One region of the Paenarthrobacter nicotinovorans genome, then DNA from elsewhere that is predicted to be linked to it. Evidence: predicted binding sites of a transcription regulator. Region 1 holds the regulator's gene; the other holds the start of a gene.

Region 1 (9,435 bases):
GCAGTTTCTCCATGGCGGGTTCGTCCACCAGCAGGATGGACAGCTCTGCCTGGGGGTGGATATACAGGCGCTCAAAGATGAAGCGGGACAACGTCACCAGCTGCGCTTCATCCACTGCCACGCCGGACTCGTTGTTGACTTCAATGCTCATTTACGTTCTCCACGTTTAGGTGTGTGTGCTGCCTCTGCGCTGTGGGCATCATCCCACGCGCTGTAGGCGGAGACGATATCGCCCACCAGGCGGTGCCGTACTACGTCTGCGGCCTCGAGGATGGAGAAATTCACGTCGTCGATCCCGGTCAGGATTTCCCGGACAATACGCAGCCCGGACGTTGCTCCGAAGGGCAGGTCGATCTGCGTGACGTCACCGGTGACCACCATTTTGGAGCCAAAGCCGAGCCGGGTCAGGAACATCTTCATCTGTTCCGGAGTGGTGTTCTGGGCTTCATCAAGGATGATGAAGGCGTCGTTGAGGGTCCGACCACGCATGTAGGCCAACGGAGCCACTTCGATGGTGCCCGCCGCCATCAATCGCGGGATGGATTCCGGATCCATCATGTCGTGCAGGGCATCGTAAAGGGGGCGCAGATAGGGGTCGATCTTGTCGCTCAGAGTGCCGGGAAGGAATCCCAGCCTCTCCCCCGCTTCAACGGCGGGCCGCGTCAGGATGATCCGGCTGACTTCCTTCATTTGGAGCGCTTGGACGGCCTTGGCCATGGCCAAGTAGGTCTTGCCCGTACCTGCAGGGCCAATTCCGAAAATCACCGTGTTGTCGTCAATGGCGTCAACATAGTTTTTCTGGTTCAGCGTCTTGGGCCTGATGGTCTTGCCACGGCTGGAAAGAATGTTGTGGGTCAGGACATCCGCAGGGTTCTGCACAGACTGGGTCCGCAGGAGGGACACCAACTGCTGGAGCACATCAGGCGTGACCAATGTCCCCTTCGCCACAAGACCGCGCACTTCCTCAAGGAGGCGCATGATGCGGGGAATGACGGTTGCGGGACCGGTCATGGAAAGCTCGTTGCCCCGGACGTGGAAGTTGACGTCCTGGAACTGTTCCTCGATGTACCGCAGGGCTTCATCGTGGCTGCCCAGCGAGTGAACCATCTGGTCGGAGTTGTCGAAGGTGACAACTTCCGTGCGCGTGCCCGGTAAGGTGTGCGGGAACTCGGTGGTCGGCTGGTTCCCGTTTCCGGTCCTGAGCCGCCCGTTCAAAGATTCACTCATAGTGCTGGCCCTACGGCCTGTTCTCCTCCGGTTGATCGTATGACGCAATCCTACGCCAGCGCGGCCCGGGATGAACCTCGCCAATGGTCCGGATCACTGCCGCCGCTGCACTGCCGACATTTTGTCTCAACTCGGCATCAAGCCGGTATCAATCATGTTTCAGTTGGCCGGCGTCCGCAGAAACCCGGCCGGACGCCGTCGACGATGTGCCAAGCTGGCATAGCGGGTGGTCGAGCCCCCGCAGTTCCGACCCCAGCGGCCCGCCCCATAGGCGGCCGCGTTTTGCATCGTAAGACAGGAAACGCCATCACCGAGCCAGCGAGCAACGGAAGCGGCGCACGCAAGCGGACCAAGTCCGCCGTCGTTGCGCCGGCGATGCTTGCTGTCATGCTGCTCACTGGTTGCATCGCAAACGGCGGAGGGGGCAGTCAGGCGACACAGAGCTCGCCTCCGATGACGGTCCAGGACGCCCCTGCGAGCAACGCACCACTGGAAACGACGCAGGCGTCCACCAAGATTCCGGTCTACTGGATCGGGCGGAGCAAGGAGGAGGTCTACCTCTACCGTGAGTTCCGGGACATTTCCGGTGACGGCAATCCTGTGACGACGGCCCTGCGGATCATGATGGCGGAAAAGCCCCTGGATCACGACTTCTTCACGCCCTGGCAGGAACCAGGAAGCCTGGCGACCTCCATCTCGGGGAAAAACGTGATCACCGTTGATGTGTCCCGCGACGCCTTCAACTCAAACCTCGATGCCGGGATGGCACAACGGGCCATCCAGCAGCTGGTTTACACGGCGTCCGCCGCGGCATCGTCCTCCGGACTCATCAACTCCGGACAGCAGATCCAAGTGGTCATTCTCGTTGACGGGCACAAGGACTACATGGCCTTCGGCCAAGTGAAACTTGGCGAACCCATGACGCGTGATGCTTCCTTGGTGGCGCCGCTGTGGATCATCGATCCGCAGGAGGACGTGTCCCTGCCCCCTGGTTTGATCAAGTTCAACGGGCGCACCACGGACAATTCACGGCCCATCAGCTGGCAGCTCCTTCAGGACAACGGCAAGGGTGAGAAGTCGAGCCTGCTCACGGGCCAGACCAAAGCAACCGGCGAACCCGGGCAGTATGGTCTGTTCAGCTTCGGCGCGACACTGAAACCCGGAAAATATGAATTGCGGGTAACCGAGGTCGACGATGCCGGCAAGGCCATAGAATCGAGCACGGACACCCGGTTGTTCACCGTGGCCTGATTCGACGTTCGCCGGCTACCAGCGACCGAGGACGTCGCTGGCCAGGACGACGGCGGCGGGTCCCGCCGTCGACGACCGCAGGACATGGTGACCCAGGAGGGCCGTCACGGCCCCTGCATCGCTAAGCCGTGTCACTTCACGCGGCGAAATCCCGCCCTCAGGCCCCACGATCAACAGAACCTCACTGGGCGAAGCACCGTTGACATCCAGCCTCTCCAGGACCTCCCGCAGAGGGTTTTTGGCGTCCTCGTGAAGAATGACGGCCAAATCGGCCTCGGCAACGGCTTTCACCAAACCGCTGGAGTCGACGATCGGGCGGATTGGAGGTACCCAGGCCCTGCGCGCCTGTTTTGCAGCCGCGGTGACCACTGACTCCCATTTCGCATGCGCCTTGGCTGCCCGCTCCGCCTTCCAGCGCACGATGGATCGCTCCGACTGCCAGGGAATCACGGCATCAATGCCCAGTTCCGTTGCCGTCTCGATTGCGAGCTCGTCGCGATCACCCTTGGCCAACGCCTGAACCAGTACCAATCGAACGTCCGGCTGGGCTTCGAAGACGATGTCGGTGGCGGTCACCGTCAGGGCACCGGGCGCCGCTTCGGCGACCACTCCAGTGAGACGGGCACCTGCGCCGTCGGCGATGTCAACGGACTCACCGACGGCCAAGCGCTTCACCGTCACTGCGTGGCGGGCCTCCGGACCCTCCAGGACAAAATCAGTACCGGGCGCTACGTGGCTGAGGCTGCCGGCCGGTGTAAAGAAAACGGGGTTGCTCACCGCTACAGGTTACCGAGCTTGTCCCGGAGCTTTGCGAACATGCCACCACTGGCCACCAGTTTTCCTTCGGTGAACTGCTCGCCGCGGAGCTTGGCAAGCTGCTGGAGGAGTTCTTCCTGTGCATGGTCCAGTTTGGTAGGTGTTTCCACATGCAGGTGAACCTTCAGATCGCCGCGGCCGTAGCCCCGCAGGTGCGTTACGCCGAGGCCACGAAGGGTGATGACCTCTCCGGACTGCGTGCCTGCCTTCACTTCGATGTCCTGTGCGCCGTCGAACGTCTCAAGCTGCACGTCGGTCCCCAAGGCAGCAGCCGTCATGGGCACGCTGAGGGTGGCGTGGAGGTCGTCGCCTTCGCGTACGAACGTGGAATCGTTGTTGACGCGGATCTCCACGTACAGATCACCGGCCGGACCACCTGCAGGTCCTGCTTCGCCCTGGCCGGACAGCTGGATTCGCGTACCGGTAGCGACGCCGGCGGGAACCTTGATGGTGAGCGAACGGCGGCTCCTGATGCGTCCCTGGCCGTTGCATTCGTTGCAGGGATCCTTGATGACGGTGCCGAAGCCTTCACAGGAACCACAGGGGGCGGTGGTCATGACCTGCCCCAGAATGGAGCGGACGGCGCGCTGAACCTGGCCGCTGCCACCACAAATGTCGCAGCGTTCAGGGTGGGTGCCCGGGCGGCAGCAGCTGCCGTCGCAGGTGGGGCAGACCACGGCTGTGTCCACTTCAAGCTTCTTGTTGACGCCGAACACGGCATCCTTGAGGTCGATCCGAACGCTGATAAGGGCGTCCTGGCCACGTCGTACACGGGAGGCGGGCCCTCCGTGTCCACCGCCGCCGCCAAAGAAAGTGTCGAAGATGTCCTGGAAGGCGAAGCCCTGGCCGGCGTAGCCGCCGCCGAAGCCGTTATCAGTGCCGTTCTCGTTGCCCGTGGCATCGTAGACGCGGCGCTTCTGGGGATCTGACAACACTTCGTAAGCGTGCGTCACGGCCTTGAACTGCTCCGCGACATCTTCACCCGGGTTTACGTCCGGGTGGAGTTTCCGCGCCAACTTGCGGTACGCCTTTTTGATCTCTTCCCCGGTGGCTTCCGGCGAGACTCCCAAAACGTCATAGTGGCTGCTCAAAGTCGGTATCTCTTCCTGGTTGTACTGCGGATGTTTTCCCGGGCCGGTGTTCAGCCGCCGAGAATGCGGGAAAGGTAACGGGCCACGGCACGAACTGCTGCCATGGTGGTGGGATAGTCCATGCGGGTCGGTCCAAGGATTCCCACCTTGGCGCCGGAACCGTAGCCGGTGGCCACTACAGAGGCCTCGGCCAGGCCGTCGTACGGATTCTCCCGGCCAATGCTGACTGTCACGCCCCGGGGATCGTCTCCCATGTCCGACAACAACCGGAGCATGACAACTTGTTCCTCAAGGGCCTCAAGCACGGGACCGATGCTTAGCGGGAAGTCAACGTTGGAACGTGCGAGGTTGGCCGTACCGGCCATCAGAATGCGTTCCTCACGGCTGGTGTCGCTCAGGGATTCCAAGCCAGTGGCCAGCCTTTGGGCGAGGGCACGAAGATCCGGCGGGCAAAGGGCCACCACCGACGGTAACACCTGCGGCAGGAGTGCCAGCTGGGTGCCGGCGATGCTGCCAAGGAATCGTGACCGCAACAACATCAAAGCCTCGTTCCCCACGTCCGAACCGGCGTCGATGACTTTTTGCACGACGCTCCCGGTGTCCGCAATGAGGACCACCAGCACCTGTTTGGGGGCCAGCAGAACGAACTCCGCGTGGCGGACCAATGCGCGGTGCGAGTGGGGATACTGCACGACGGCGACCTGGTTGGTCAGCTGGGAAAGGAGCCGTACTGTGCGCTCAAGAATGTCATCGACGTCGTCGGGTCCTTCAAGCAGCGAGTGAATTGCCCGACGCTCGGCGGCGGACAACGGCTTGACCTGGGAGATGCGGTCAACGAACAGGCGATAGCCCTTGTCAGTGGGGATTCGGCCGGCGCTGGTATGCGGGGCGGCAATAAGACCTTCTTCTTCCAGGACAGCCATGTCATTGCGGATGGTGGCACTGGAAACACCCAGGTGATGACGCTCAACGAGGGCTTTCGATCCCACCGGCTCCCGGGAATGCACGTAATCCTCAACGATGGCACGCAGCACTTCCAATTTGCGTGGCTCACTCATTGCTACACCTCCTGACGACTGCCATGGTCCATGGGACCGGTCCCCGCGGGACCTCCAATGGATCACCGCACACTTAGCACTCAACATGCCCAAGTGCTAACAAGTCTAGTATGAGCCACCACGTTGTTAGCATTGAAACCGTCCGAGGACTGCATCCAGGGCGGCGTCCCGATACCGGCTGACGGCAACCCGCCCCTGTCCCCTTTCACATCACCACAGAGGTAGGAATTCCTTGGCTTTCGACAATTGGGGCCCGCAGGACCTGACCGCTCCAGCCAAACGCCAGCTCCCTGAGGTGCCGGTGCAACGCGGCATGGTCCTCGAAGACGTCCAGTCAGGATGGGTGGGCGAAGTCACCCGGGTGGAAAAGACCGGTGGCATGCACATCGTGTCGCTCGAGGACAGGCGCGGTAAAACGAAGTCGTTCCAACTCGGGTACGGATTCCTTCTCGAAGGACAAGCGATCAGGTTGATGCCTCCGGCCCCTCGCCGGCCCGCTTCAGCGGTTCAGGCGAATCGCACGGCCTCGGGTTCGGTAAAGGTCCAGGGGCAACGGGCGCAGGTCGCGAAGGCCAGCCGCATCTGGGTGGAGGGCAAGCACGACGCTGAACTCGTGGAGAAAGTCTGGGGTGACGACCTCCGTGTTGAAGGAATTGTGGTGGAACCGCTCCACGGCGTGGACGACCTCAAGTCCGCCATTGCCGACTTCCGACCCGGTCCCGGCCGCCGCCTTGGCATCCTGGTGGACCACCTCGTGGCGGGCTCAAAGGAGTCCCGGATCGCAGCCGAGGCCATGACTGTCCCCGGCGCTGCAGGCAACGTCCTGATCGTGGGCCACCCTTATGTGGACGTGTGGCAGGCCATCCGGCCGAAGGTCCTGGGCATCGAGCAATGGCCCGCCGTTGCCCGCGGCACTGATTGGAAGACCGGGATTCTCACGGCCTTCGGTTGGCCCCACGAAACAGCGGAGGACATCGGGCTGGGCTGGCAGCGCCTGCTGGGCGCAGTGCACAGCTATGCGGACCTTGAGGCATCGTTGTTGGGGCGTGTGGAAGAAGTCATCGACTTCCTCACCGTCCCGTAGTCCACGGTCCGGATCATCAGGATCCGGCATGCTTCCGGGGCGTTGGTCCCGGGAAGGACGCGCGGCCCGGTATTCTTGGACAGCAACACAGCAGCATCTTTAAAGCATTTAAGGCAAAGGGAAGACACCGTGGCAGATAACGCTCCTGAAGAACCGGGCAGCGCCGCAGGCCGGCCCCAGTACCATGGCGCCCCTGCCAACGCACTCCCGTTGACAGCCAGCGAGGACAGGCAGTGGGCCACTTTGGCCCACTTCGGCGGCATCCTTGGATGCTTGCCGGCTCTCCTGATCTACCTGATTTTCCGCGACCGCGGGCCGTTCACAGCGCAGGAATCCAAGGAGGCACTGAATTTCACGTTGCCTCCCACCATTGCCGCCGTCTTGGCCAACATCCTTGTCCTGCTGCCGGTGGTGGGAAACATTTTTGCCGTCATTGCCACGGGTATCTGGGTGGCACTGACGTGCTTCTCTGTTTCAGCGGGCATCCGGGTCAACCACGGCCAGCCCCACCGCTACCGTTTCAACCTGCGCTGGATCAAGTAGGACCCCCGATCCGCCCGATGAATCCGGGGGGTCCGGGGGGTCCGGGGGGTCCGGGGGGTACGGTACCGGGCTGTCAGTCCCAGGCGAAGGTCAGTCCGGCAGGATCCTGCGGACTACGGCATCTGCGAGCAACCTGCCCTTAAGGGTAAGAACCAGTCGTCCCTTGAATGCCTGAACCGGATCAACCAGTTCGTCAGCAATGAGGCCCGCCATCGCGTGGCGCCCAATCGCATCCAGGGCATCTACGGCAAGGCCCGTTCCGAGCCGCGCCTCCAGCATGATCCGCTCGACTTCCCGGGTGCCGGCGTCGAGGGTTTCGCGCCCTGCGGCAGGTGAGGTCCCTGACCCCAATCGTGATGCGTAGGCCGTGGGGTGTTTGACGTTCCACCACCGGACACCGCCCACGTGTGAGTGCGCGCCGGGGCCGATTCCCCACCAATCGTCTCCGCGCCAATACGCGAGGTTGTGCTTGCACGCCTGATCCGGAGTCCTCGACCAGTTGCTGACTTCGTACCAGTTCAAGCCGGCCGAGGAGATCATCTTGTCCGCCAGTTCATACTTTGCGGCGTGGTCGTCGTCGTCGATTCCGGGCACCTGGCCACGCTTGATCTGCGCGGCAAGTTTGGTGCCATCCTCGACTATCAATGCGTAGGCGCTGATGTGGTCCGGCCCGTACGAGAGCGCCGTCTTGAGTGAGAACTCCCAGTCCTCCATGGACTCCCCTGGTGTCCCGTAGATAAGGTCCAGGCTGACGGAGAGGCCTGCTTCGCGGGCCCATTGCACCACCAGCGGCACCCGGCTGGGAGTGTGGGTGCGGTCCAGCACTTTCAGCACGTGCGGAACCGCAGACTGCATGCCGAAGGACACGCGGGTGAAGCCCGCGTCCGCAAGCACCTTCAAGGATTCGGGTGTTACAGAGTCGGGATTGGCCTCGGTGGTCACCTCAGCGCCGGGCTCCAAGCCCCAGTAGCCGACGGCGGCGCGCAGGATCTCTGCGAGATCCTCCGCAGGCAGGAGCGTGGGCGTACCGCCACCAAAAAATACTGTGCTTAGTGGACGATGCGGAAGGCCAGAGGCCTCAAGGGCCGTCGCCGCGAAAGCGACTTCGGAAACAGCCGTGGAAGCATAGGCATCCTGCGACGCTCCCCCGCCGAGCTCCGTGGCGGTATACGTGTTGAAATCGCAATAGCCACACCGTACGGCACAAAACGGAATGTGCACGTAGAGCCCGAATTTGCGTTGCTCGACGCCGTCCAGCACCTGCGGTGGCAATAATCCATCCGCAGGTGCCGGATCGCCCAAAGGAAGGACGCTGGGCATTTACTTCTTGGCCTTGTCCTTGGACTCGTCGGTCGTCAGTGCTGCGATGAAGGCCTCCTGGGGAACCTCAACGCGGCCCACCATCTTCATGCGCTTCTTGCCTTCTTTTTGCTTTTCGAGCAGCTTGCGCTTACGCGTGATGTCACCGCCGTAGCACTTGGCAAGAACGTCCTTGCGGATGGCACGGATGCTCTCACGGGCGATGATGCGGGAGCCAATGGCTGCCTGGATGGGCACTTCGAACTGCTGCCTGGGAATAAGCTCGCGGAGCTTTCCGGTCATCATCACACCGTAGGCGTAGGCCTTGTCGCGGTGGGTGATGGCGCTGAACGCATCCACTTGTTCACCTTGTAGCAGGATGTCGACCTTGACGAGGTCGGCGACCTGTTCGCCGTCGGCCTTCCAGTCCAGCGAGGCGTAACCGCGGGTCTTGGACTTCAGGAGGTCGAAGAAGTCGAACACGATCTCGGCCAGCGGGATCCAGTATCGGAGCTCCACGCGGTCCTCGGACAGGTAATCCATGCCCTTCATCTGGCCGCGGCGGCTCTGGCACAGTTCCATGATTGCGCCAACGAACTCGTTGGGCGCCAGGACCGTGGCAGAGACCATCGGCTCGCGGACCTCGGAGATCTTGCCTGTGGGGTACTCGCTGGGGTTGGTGACGTGGACGACGCGCTTGTCTTCCAGAGTAACCTCGTACTCCACGTTCGGAGCAGTGGAAATGAGGTCCAGGTTGTATTCACGCTCGAGGCGCTCACGCGTGATTTCAAGGTGCAGAAGCCCCAGGAAGCCCACACGGAAACCGAAGCCCAGCGCAGCGGAGGTCTCGGGCTCGTACACCAGGGCGGCGTCGTTGAGCATGAGCTTTTCGAGCGCATCGCGAAGGACCGGATAATCCGTGCCATCCAAGGGGTACAGGCCCGAGAAGACCATCGGCTTGGCATCTGCGTAACCGCTGAGGGATTCCGACGCCGGCTTGGCCAGGTTGGTGACGGTGTCGCCGACCTTGGACTGACGGACATCTTTCACGCCGGTGATCAGGTAG
Region 2 (9,829 bases), 680 kb from region 1:
CAGCGAGCCGGACGACCTCGCGGCCCACCCGACCAGTGCCACCAGCAACGCAGATGGAACTCATGCCTTGTTACGCGCGGCGTCGTTGCAGGACATCGTCCAGATTGCTCAGGGCACTCGGGGCCTTGGCTGAAGCGACTGCGGTTGCAGCGTCAGTTTGCCCGGCGGCCTGCTTCAGGACGGGCTTGCCGACAGGTTTCGGGGCCTCCGGAAGGTCAAGGGGCTCCGGCGCCGGACGGGGAGCCTTGGCAGCATCAACATACGTGGGCTTGGGAACCTCTACGGGCTTCCAGCTCGCACCTTTGGAGTCAACGGCGGCCTGCGCCGACTCGTCGCCGGCCGCAACTGCGACGGCCAACGCCGCTTGGCGAAGTTCGACCGCCGACAGGCGGGCGGCCTCACGACTGGTGGCTTCGGCGTCGAAAACTGTGGTTTCCTTCGCCTCTACAACCGGCTCCTTCGGCAAGTAGCGTGCCGGTGTCGGAATGGGCGACGCCTGCGCTGCACGGCGTGCGCGTCGTTCACGAAGATCCCGAAGGGCGAGCTTACGCAAAACGACGACGGCGACCACCGCACCGATGAACGAGACCAGGGGCAACCAGACAGAGCCCGTGCCGAAAAGACGGAGTATGCCGGAAACGATTGCCGTCACGAGCAAGGCAAGTCCGGACACCGCCAGTGTGAGCCGCGCGTAGCGGATGGTGAACGGAGTGCTGGACGACTTCCCCAGGGACGGCTCTGACGCGCGGGATTCCTGGGGCGACGCCTGTGCTTTGCTGTGCATGGTCTCCATCGGTTTCTCCTGCTGAGGTGCCAAAGTCAGTACCACCCCTGCCTGCGGTTCGTCTGGTTCGTCGTCGAAAGCCTCTGCTGGAACAGCGGCCGCTTGGACTTGTTGCCGCCTGTTCCGAAGAACGTACGGCGCCACCCAGACCATCCACAGCGCGACAGTGACCACGAGTATCACTGAGCTGCTGAGAGGGAAGTCCACATTCAAAACCGTAGAAGCAAATCACCGGGGGTGGCGGCATTGCGGCCGGTGTGTCGTGGTCGAGTCCGCAAATGACTGGAGATAAAGCTGAAAAGCCCTATGACCTGCCCGTTTGTCCTTTGAGCCATCTGCGCAAGAGACCCTCCGGGACTTCTTCGGAGGTCAACGCGAAGGAGCGATGGTCAGCCCACTGTCCGTTGATGTGCAGATACCTTTCCCGGTACCCTTCGTCGCGGAATCCGAGCTTTTCCACCACGCGCAGGCTGGGCCCGTTTTCGGGGCGGATATTGATTTCCATCCGGTGCAGACCCAACACGGTGAAGCAGTGGTCGGTGGCCATGGCTACAGCTGTGGGAGCGATCCCGCGCCCGGCCCGGTCTTTGTCCACCCAATAGCCAAGCGTGGCCATCATGGCCGATCCCCACACAATCGACGAGACCGTCAATTGGCCAACGATGGCGGGCTCCCGCGCGCCTGCCGTGCGTTCAACGATGACGAACGGCAATGCGGTGGACTGTCGGGCCTGCTCGTTCAGGGACGAAACCATTTGGCGGTAGCTGGGGAGGCGGCCACCCGGAGCCGGGTTGGACGCCTCCCACGGTGCCAGCCAATCACTGTTCCGGGAACGGACCTCGGACCATTCCCGCTTGTCGCGATAGCGGATGGGCCGAAGGGCCAGGTCTCCGCACTCCAGCGTTACCGGCCAGATCGCAGACCCGTACATCCGTGTTACTGGGGAAGCGTGGCGGTGAAGTTCGGCAGCCACTCGCGCAGCTCAGGACCAAGGTCTTCGCGTTCGCACGCGAGCTCGATGCACGCCTTCAGGTAGCTGAGCTTGTCGCCGGTGTCATAGCGGCGGCCGCGGAACACCACGCCGTACACGCCATAGCCTTCGCCCTCGCCCGCAGCCAGGACCTCAAGCGCATCGGTCAGCTGGATTTCGCCACCGCGGCCGGGGCCGGTCTGCTCCAGGACTTCGAAGACGGCCGGGTGCAGCACGTAGCGGCCAATCACGGCGAGGTTTGACGGCGCCTCTTCCGGCGACGGCTTTTCCACCAATTGCTTAATACGGACGTAACCGTCCTCGCCGATGTCCTCGACGTCGGCGCAACCGTAAGCGCTGATCTTGGAAGGCTCGACCTCGATCAGGGCTACCACGGAACCGCCGGTCTTCTGCTGGACCGCAATCATTTCGCTCAGGAGGTCGTCGCGGGCGTCGATGAGGTCATCGCCCAGCAGGACGGCAAAAGGCTCGTAGCCGACGTGCTGCTTTGCACGAAGGACTGCGTGGCCGAGGCCGTTCGGGTCGCCTTGGCGGACATAGTGGATGTCGCCCAGGTTGGTAGCCGACTGAATCGCTTCCAGCTTGGCGGTGTCGCCCTTCTCAGCCAGGGTCGCTTCAAGCGCCGGAACACGGTCAAAGTGGTCTTCCAGGGCGCGCTTGCTGCGTCCTGTGATCATGAGGACGTCGTGCAGGCCAACCTTCACCGCTTCTTCGACGACGTACTGGATGGCGGGCTTATCGACCACAGGCAGCATTTCCTTCGGCATCGCCTTGGTGGCGGGAAGGAACCGGGTACCAAGACCCGCTGCGGGGATGACGGCCTTACGGACAGCGTTGTTATCGAGAGTCACCGGACTAATGTAACGGAAGGAAGAGAGCATCAGCTAAACCCCCCGCCGCGCGGGCCGCACATTTTATTGCCGGAAACACACAAGGAAACACTTTAACCGGACCCGACGAACCCCCAGGATTGGATACAGATGGCGTCGAAAGAAGACATCCGCCGCAACCGGCGGCTGTACAGAAGGGCCCTGACACCAGGGCAAATCGCTGATGCGGGCGAAGCGATAGCCCGGCACGGTTCCTCGTGGGCCAGCTCCGTCACGTCCGGAACACCGTCGTCGTTCGCGGTGTACGTGGGAGTCGCCTTCGAGCCGCCCACCATGCCACTGCTTGAAGCCCTCCACGAAGCGGGCCATGAAGTCCTGCTCCCCGTCTGCGAACCGGAACGGCAACTGAGTTGGGTGTATTGGACGCCGTCCACGGTCTTCACACGGTCCGCCTACGCTCCCATCGACGAACCCACCGGTGAGCACTTGGACAGTTCAGTGGTCGCTTCGACGGCCGGAATCTTCATGCCGGCCACCGCAGTGGACCGGGACGGGAACAGGATTGGCCAAGGCGGCGGTTATTACGACCGACTCCTGCAGGGCCTGGACGCGTCCGGCCGGCGGCCGCCCACCATCGCGGTGGTGTACGACGACGATCTGTTGCCTTCAGGCTCCATACCCGCCGAGGCCTTCGATCGCCCCGTGCGGGAAGTGCTGACACCTTCGGGCGTTGTGGTTCTCGACAACGCAGCGGAGCCCGTCTGACTCCCGGTCATTTCCGGCGGGTTCCGGTTGGTGAGCTCCGGCACAAGTGCTGGCACACCTCAGGGGGACGGATGATAGAATTGGCACTCAGGCCCTGGGACTGCTAATGCGGAAGTTATTCGGCACGGCGGAGCAGGACCTGAACTTTGTCCTAAAGGAGGAACTCAGTGCCCACATACGCATACGCCTGCAAAGACTGTGACCATGCCTTCGACATCGTCCAGTCCTTCTCAGACAGCTCCCTGACAGAGTGCCCTGAATGCAAAGGCACGCTGCGCAAGAAGTTCAACAGCGTGGGCGTCGTCTTCAAGGGCTCTGGTTTCTACCGCACTGACTCCCGCGACGCCAAGGGCAGCACAGTATCCGCTGCGCCCACGTCACCGGCTGCACCCGCAGCTGCGGCCACGCCCGCTCCCGCACCGGCCGCCGCGGCGAGCTAGCTCCGGAACTTTTCCACATAGGCAACCCGGCCCCTGTTAGGCGGCCGGGGCTGCTGACTACCGTGGCGGCATGTCACACTCCGCCCGTAGCGCCTCCCTTGCCCATGCCGAGCGTTCAGCTGGAACAGCTGGACATGAACGGTTGCCGTACCACCCCTCGCCCTCCCCCAGGCGCTTTCCACGGGGGTTCGGCCGTGCGCGGCGCAACGGACCTCCAAAGCGAAAGCCCACACTCAGGGCGTGGCTTTCCCGCAACCGGCGGCTTTGCGTCGCGCTGCTTCTATGCCTTGCTGCCGGTCTGGCGGTACAGCAGCTGACTCCTGTGTCGGCCGCCCGGGTCAGCGTCCTGGTCGCAGCCCGTGATCTACCAGCCGGCGCGAGCCTGAAGGAGTCAGATTTCACCAGGGTCGATGTCGCAGCCGAACTGGCCATCTCCGCGTGGGTGGATGATGTCGCGACCCTGGTTGGGCGCCAGCTGGCCTCTCCTTTGGGCAAGGGACAAACACCCACGGACTCAAGCCTCCTAGGCCCTGGCTTGCTCGCGGGCACTCCTGCAGGTTCCGCTGCCGTCCCCCTGCGCATGGCAGATCCTTCTTCCATCCAGCTTCTGTCGCCGGGGCAGCTGGTGACCGTTGTCCTCACGGCGTCCGGCAGTTATGACGAATCCCGCCAGAGCCAGGTTTTGGCTGGCCCTGTTCCTGTTCTCTGGACTTCGGCCCAGGGCGGCAAGGCCGGCGAATGGCTTGGCACCAGCGATACAGAAGGGCTGGTGGTGGTCGCTGCCAACCCCCAACAAGCAGAAAAGCTTGCCGGCGCATCCACGCAAGGCAAGCTTTTCTTTGTTCTGGTCAGCCCATGAAGCTGCTCAATCGCTCATCCCCAGTGCGGGGGCTTCTGTTCCTTCAACCACTGCTCGTGGTCATAGCCTGCTTCATCGCCCCATCTGCGGGGATCGTCCTCCGCGGCCTTGGTGGGGAGGATGCCGCCCGAGCTGTGCTTGGCAGCCGTCGGCTCGGCGGCTTTTTCAGCTGCCGTGTTGTCCGATCCACTGTTCTCCCCGGCAGAGCCGTCGGTGGAACCATTTCCTTGTTCCGTCATTGGTGCTTCTTTCCTGTCCCCTGTCTGGTCCCGCGTCCCCTTGGCATCCTCCTCGGGTTGGTGATCCGGGCCGGTGGCCGGGGAACGGGTGAACACAGGCTGAGCCTTGTCCAGATTCAATTGTTCAACATCCATGTCCAGGAAGCCATGTTGAGACGACTCGGCAGCCTTCGGAATGTGGTTTTCCAGTCCAAGGTAGGAACCGATGCGATCGGCGCAGGAGGACGGGTCCGTGAAGACTTCGATCGTCCACAGCGACATGTAACGCCACCCCATGCGCTCCAGCAGTTGAGGCCGCAGCCGGCTGCGTTCACGGACACTCATGCGCCGGTATCGTTCCGTGCCATCGGACTCGATGGCTACGGGCGTGGGAATTTCAGCACCTTCCCGGCCAATGGTGTGCACAGGATCAGCGGCTGCGGCTATGTCCAGCACACCGTCGTAAAGGTGCCAGACACGGGCGCCGCGGGCACGCAGTCGTTCGCCAAGATCCGCCACCAACGGGTCCTCGCCAAGTGCTTGCTCGCTGGCAACGGCACGGGATGCCGGAGTTCCGAGATTGCTGTTCCCCGAGAGCTCCCTGTCCAGCAACTCGTAGAAGTCCACTGCGCCGTGCGCCAGGCGATCGAGGTCGAGGTCCTCGGGCCGGAAGCAGCTCAGGACGTGCATGGAGCGCCGGGCCCTGGTCATGGCCAAGGCAAAGCGGTTACGCCCACCCTCAGTGGACAGCGGTCCAAAGGAGTGGAGCGCCCGGCCATGCGGGGTGCGTCCATACCCGAGGGAGAAGATCACATGGTCCCGCACCAAGCCCTGCGCGCGTTCCAGATCCACCACGCGGAAGGATTCGGGGCCGGCGGCGAAGAAGGAAGACAGCAATGGATGGTTCGGCAGTTGAAGCCTGATGGCCTCGCCGATCCTGGCAGCGTGGCGCAGGCTTGCCGTCACCACAGCCAAGCTGGTGCGGGGACGCAGCGTGGCATGTTCAAAGACAAGATCCACCACCCGGTTGACCTCAGCAGTGACGGACTCGACCCCCTCGTGATCGGCGCCCGGAAGGCCGGTGCCGTCAGGGATATACTCCACAAGGATCGAGCGATCCAATCCCGTAACCGAGTTGCCGTCGGGCAGCCGCTTCAGGCCGCCGTCGTAGTAGTTCTTGCTCAGCTGCAGGATCAAGTCTTCATCCACTGCCCGATACACCCAATTCAACTGCCACGATGGCAGGACCCTGGCCAAGGCCTTGAAGGCACTCTCCACAGTTTCGTGGCTCGCGACTCCGGCAACCGGGGGTTCGACGGCCACGCTGAAGGTCCGCGCATTGGCGATCTTCGCGTCGCCGAAAGCAACTACCTGCCGTGCGCGGGCGATCGCGGGAAGGACCGCTTGCAACGAGGTGGACTCAGCGTCGATGACCACGACAGCATCAAACTTCTGCACAGCCGGCAGGACGCCGGTCAGCAGGTACGGGCTGACCGACCACACCGGGACAAGCAACGGCACGAGGTCCGGGGCTTGGGCGCTCAGCGCAGGCAGGGTAACCCGGCCGTCTTTCAGCAAGGCCCGCAGCAGTTCAGCCTGGCGAGGGTGCTCCACCAATCCCTGGCGCCACCTTTGGGCAAGCTGCCAGCGGAGCCGCGCAGCACCGCTGGCGATGTGGGCTTGGTCAGCAAGCCGGAATTCAGCTTCGAGGCGCCTCAGGGAGTCGCCGTCGGACATCGCAAGATAGTCGTCGCCGCTGATCATTGCTTCCAGCGCGGACTGCCACCAAGCCAGGTCCAGCTCCGCGGCCACCGAGGACGCAGGTACCTCCCGCTCCGCCAGATCCGCCAAAAGCTCCCCGAGGCCGTGCTCGCGCATTTCTTCAATGAGGAGCGTGCGTTCGGGCAAGGTTTCCAGCGTGGCGGTGTCGGCTACGAGCTGTTCCAAGCGTTCCATCAGCTCCGCGTAAGGCGTACCGTGGAGCGAGCCTCCGGCCGACGTGTGTTTGAGCGCCTCACCGAGGCGCCGCAGTTCAGCGTCCAGCTCCCGGTACAGTGCGCCGAGGTCGGCCAGGCCGGAAGGAACGGCCGGGTGCCGCTGCGTAGTGGCGTAACCGGCCCACAACGCACGCTGCTCCTGGACAAGGACCAGCGAGCTGTGGAGATCGGCGATATGAACACCGGGCCGCACATACTCCTTGGCGACCCGCCGCAGCCGGGACCGCTGCATGGAAGGCATCTCGATGTTCCGCTCGCGGCGCCATGCAGAACTGGCCGTCGCGGAGATCAAATCGTGAACCGGACGGTCAAAGATGTCCGGCGTGAACTTGTCCAGGCTCTCGCGCACGGCAATCAGGAGTTCGAGCTGCGCGCCCCACTCAGTAAAGGTTTCTCCCAGGCGGATCTCAGCGTGATCGGACACCTGTTTCATGCGGTCACGAAGGACGGGAAGCTTCTCAGCCGCCAAGCGGGCAAGTTGCTGCGCTTCCTCGGTTTCCTTGCGGGTGACCAATCGGGCACCGTACCAAGGGCTGTTGGTCGAAGCCCGGCTGAAACTGCCAAGTTCGGCAGCGCGACGGAGCCGGGCCGCCAGCTCTTCCCGGTCCTTGATGTTGTCCAGGACACTGCGCTTCAAGCGAACTGTCGTGGAGGGTGCCGGATGGATCGAAGTCAGTTCAGCAAGTGACTGCATGGCCTGATACGGCGAGCATCCCCATCGTTCGCGCACGTTATGCAGGGAGGCGACATGGTCCATGAGGGCGTGCCGATGCCCGGTCAGTGTCTGGTGAAGGTTGCCGAGCTGGGGCTCAAGAGCCTTCTCGTTGCGCATGATGGCCCGGACCAGCTGGCCCTTGAGCTGCTGGGGGGTGGCTCCATTGCCTGGCCGGAACAGAAGCGAATCCAGCCCCAGTGATTCGAGGTGAGCGGAAAGCCCGGCAAGGCTGGACTGCCTGTCCCCCACCACCAGGACCGATTTTCCTTCGCACACCAGTGCGCCAATGGCGTTGATGGCAGTCTGCGTTTGTCCGCTGCCCGGGGGTGTGCTGACCACCAGGGAGTCTCCAGCCCGAACGGCGTCAACCACGTACTGCTGGTCCGTGTCGGCGTCGAGCAGGAGCAACTCTTCGGCCGGGTCACGGAGGTCCAAGCTGGGGAACCTGCCTGCCTTGATGGGTTCCGGCTCGATGTCGCCACCGTTGGCCGCCGTCGCCAAGGCCGCCACGGTGGGGTTGTTCAGGTTGATCCAAGGATCATCCAGGTTGCCCTGCAGATCGGCCAGGGTTGTCACCAGGAGATTGAACTCAACCTCAGCGCCATGGATCGGCTGAACCAGCGTGGACAGGCGATCCAGGACGGGTTGCGGATCCAAACGTGCGGTGTTGTAAGCCATTCGCGCGACGGCATTGACGTCAAAGACGATGCCATGGACGGTCTTGAGGTGACGCACCAGGGCGGGATTCATCCGCGCTTGCTCAGTGAGCTGAAGTTCGAAGTCGTCCTCCCCCGGCCGGACCGTCAGGACGATGGACGTGAGCATCACGGGTGCGGAGACGCGCTGTGGCTTGCCGCCCACCGCAGAGGTCCACACCACGGTGCCGGCAGAAAGATACCCGGCTTCGATACCGCGGTCGTTGCTGAGCTCGAAAATCTTGGATCGGATATTGCGCGCCGCACGTGCCGCGACCAAGTACTGCTGGCGGTCCCTGATGAGCGTCGACAGGCGCGTCCGACGCCCTGCCAGCAACTGCGCCAGCCCCGAAGGGTGCGCGTTGCTGAGGTCAATGGCGCCTTCGGGCGTCTTGACGAAACGCAGCATAGTGTCTGCCCCGGTGACGGGTTTGAGACCAGACAGCCATTTGCGGAGCTCTTCGGAGCCCTCTTCCTGGCCTTGACCTACTGACACAACTTCTGCCTTCTTTTCTGTACTAGCTTTAGACGCCTTGGACCATACCGGCATACTTTCGAGGGTAGCGGGAATCCACGGCGAGCCCGCTCCGCAACGCTGTTCCGACGCGAAATTGCCCGGTTTTCACTGCAACATGTCAATCGCTCACCGGCAGGGAACTGCCGGAAAAGCACAGTGGCCGGCTTCCCGATGGAAGCCGGCCACTTAGAATGCTATTCCCACTCGATGGTTCCCGGTGGCTTGCTGGTGACGTCCAGCACCACGCGGTTGACCCCATCGACCTCGTTGGTGATGCGGTTGGAGATGCGCGCCAGGAGGTCGTAGGGCAAACGCGACCAGTCCGCCGTCATGGCGTCTTCGGAAGACACCGGACGCAGCACGATCGGGTGGCCGTACGTACGTCCGTCGCCCTGCACGCCAACGCTGCGAACATCGGCCAGGAGGACAACCGGCATCTGCCAGACGTCGTTGTCGAGGCCAGCGGCCGTCAGTTCGGCGCGAGCGATGGCATCGGCCTTGCGCAACAGATCGAGCCGTTCCTTGTTCACTTCGCCCACGATGCGGATACCCAGGCCGGGGCCGGGGAACGGCTGGCGGCCTACGATTTCCTGCGGCAGACCCAGCTGCGCGCCTACGGCACGAACCTCGTCCTTGAACAGGGCGCGAAGCGGCTCAACCAGCTCAAACTGCAGGTCGTCGGGGAGCCCACCGACGTTGTGGTGGCTCTTGATGTTTGCAGCACCCTCGCCACCACCGGACTCGACGACGTCCGGGTACAGCGTCCCCTGGACCAGGAACTTGATCTTCTCGCCTTCGGCAGCAGCCTGGGCGATGATGGCCCGCTCTGCTTCCTCGAAGGCGCGGATGAATTCGCGGCCGATGATCTTGCGCTTGGTTTCGGGATCGCTGACGCCGGCAAGAGCCGACAGGAAGCGTTCCTGCTCGTTGGCAACGTACAGGTTGACACCCGTGGCGGCCACGAAGTCACGTTCGACCTGTTCCGCTTCGCCTTCACGGAGCAAACCGTGGTCTACGA

The links. Region 1 encodes HrcA, which represses chaperone genes, less so after heat shock. Its sites were predicted from a motif close to TTNGCACTCGNNNNNNNCGAGTGCNAA; they were not measured.
Region 2: JMY29_RS13740 (FmdB family zinc ribbon protein) is a predicted target of HrcA. The motif match lies at 3,451-3,477, and genes of this name have one in related genera.

Annotation. Positions count from the first base shown of each region.
Region 1 covers NZ_CP089293.1:2,275,443-2,284,877, forward strand. The annotation lists gene ybeY (rRNA maturation RNase YbeY) at 1-151, opposite strand, end outside; gene JMY29_RS10605 (PhoH family protein) at 148-1,227, opposite strand; gene JMY29_RS10610 (GerMN domain-containing protein) at 1,603-2,478, shown strand; gene JMY29_RS10615 (16S rRNA (uracil(1498)-N(3))-methyltransferase) at 2,494-3,255, opposite strand; gene dnaJ (molecular chaperone DnaJ) at 3,258-4,385, opposite strand; gene hrcA (heat-inducible transcriptional repressor HrcA) at 4,436-5,443, opposite strand; gene JMY29_RS10630 (DUF3097 domain-containing protein) at 5,676-6,527, shown strand; gene JMY29_RS10635 (DUF4870 domain-containing protein) at 6,657-7,070, shown strand; gene hemW (radical SAM family heme chaperone HemW) at 7,161-8,390, opposite strand; gene lepA (translation elongation factor 4) at 8,391-9,435, opposite strand, start outside.
Region 2 covers NZ_CP089293.1:2,951,145-2,960,973, forward strand. The annotation lists gene JMY29_RS13715 (SDR family oxidoreductase) at 1-64, opposite strand, end outside; gene JMY29_RS13720 (hypothetical protein) at 71-958, opposite strand; gene JMY29_RS13725 (GNAT family N-acetyltransferase) at 1,089-1,715, opposite strand; gene galU (UTP--glucose-1-phosphate uridylyltransferase GalU) at 1,721-2,656, opposite strand; gene JMY29_RS13735 (5-formyltetrahydrofolate cyclo-ligase) at 2,756-3,370, shown strand; gene JMY29_RS13740 (FmdB family zinc ribbon protein) at 3,538-3,810, shown strand; gene JMY29_RS13745 (RcpC/CpaB family pilus assembly protein) at 3,881-4,669, shown strand; gene JMY29_RS13750 (DUF4011 domain-containing protein) at 4,684-8,844, opposite strand; gene guaA (glutamine-hydrolyzing GMP synthase) at 9,006-9,829, opposite strand, start outside.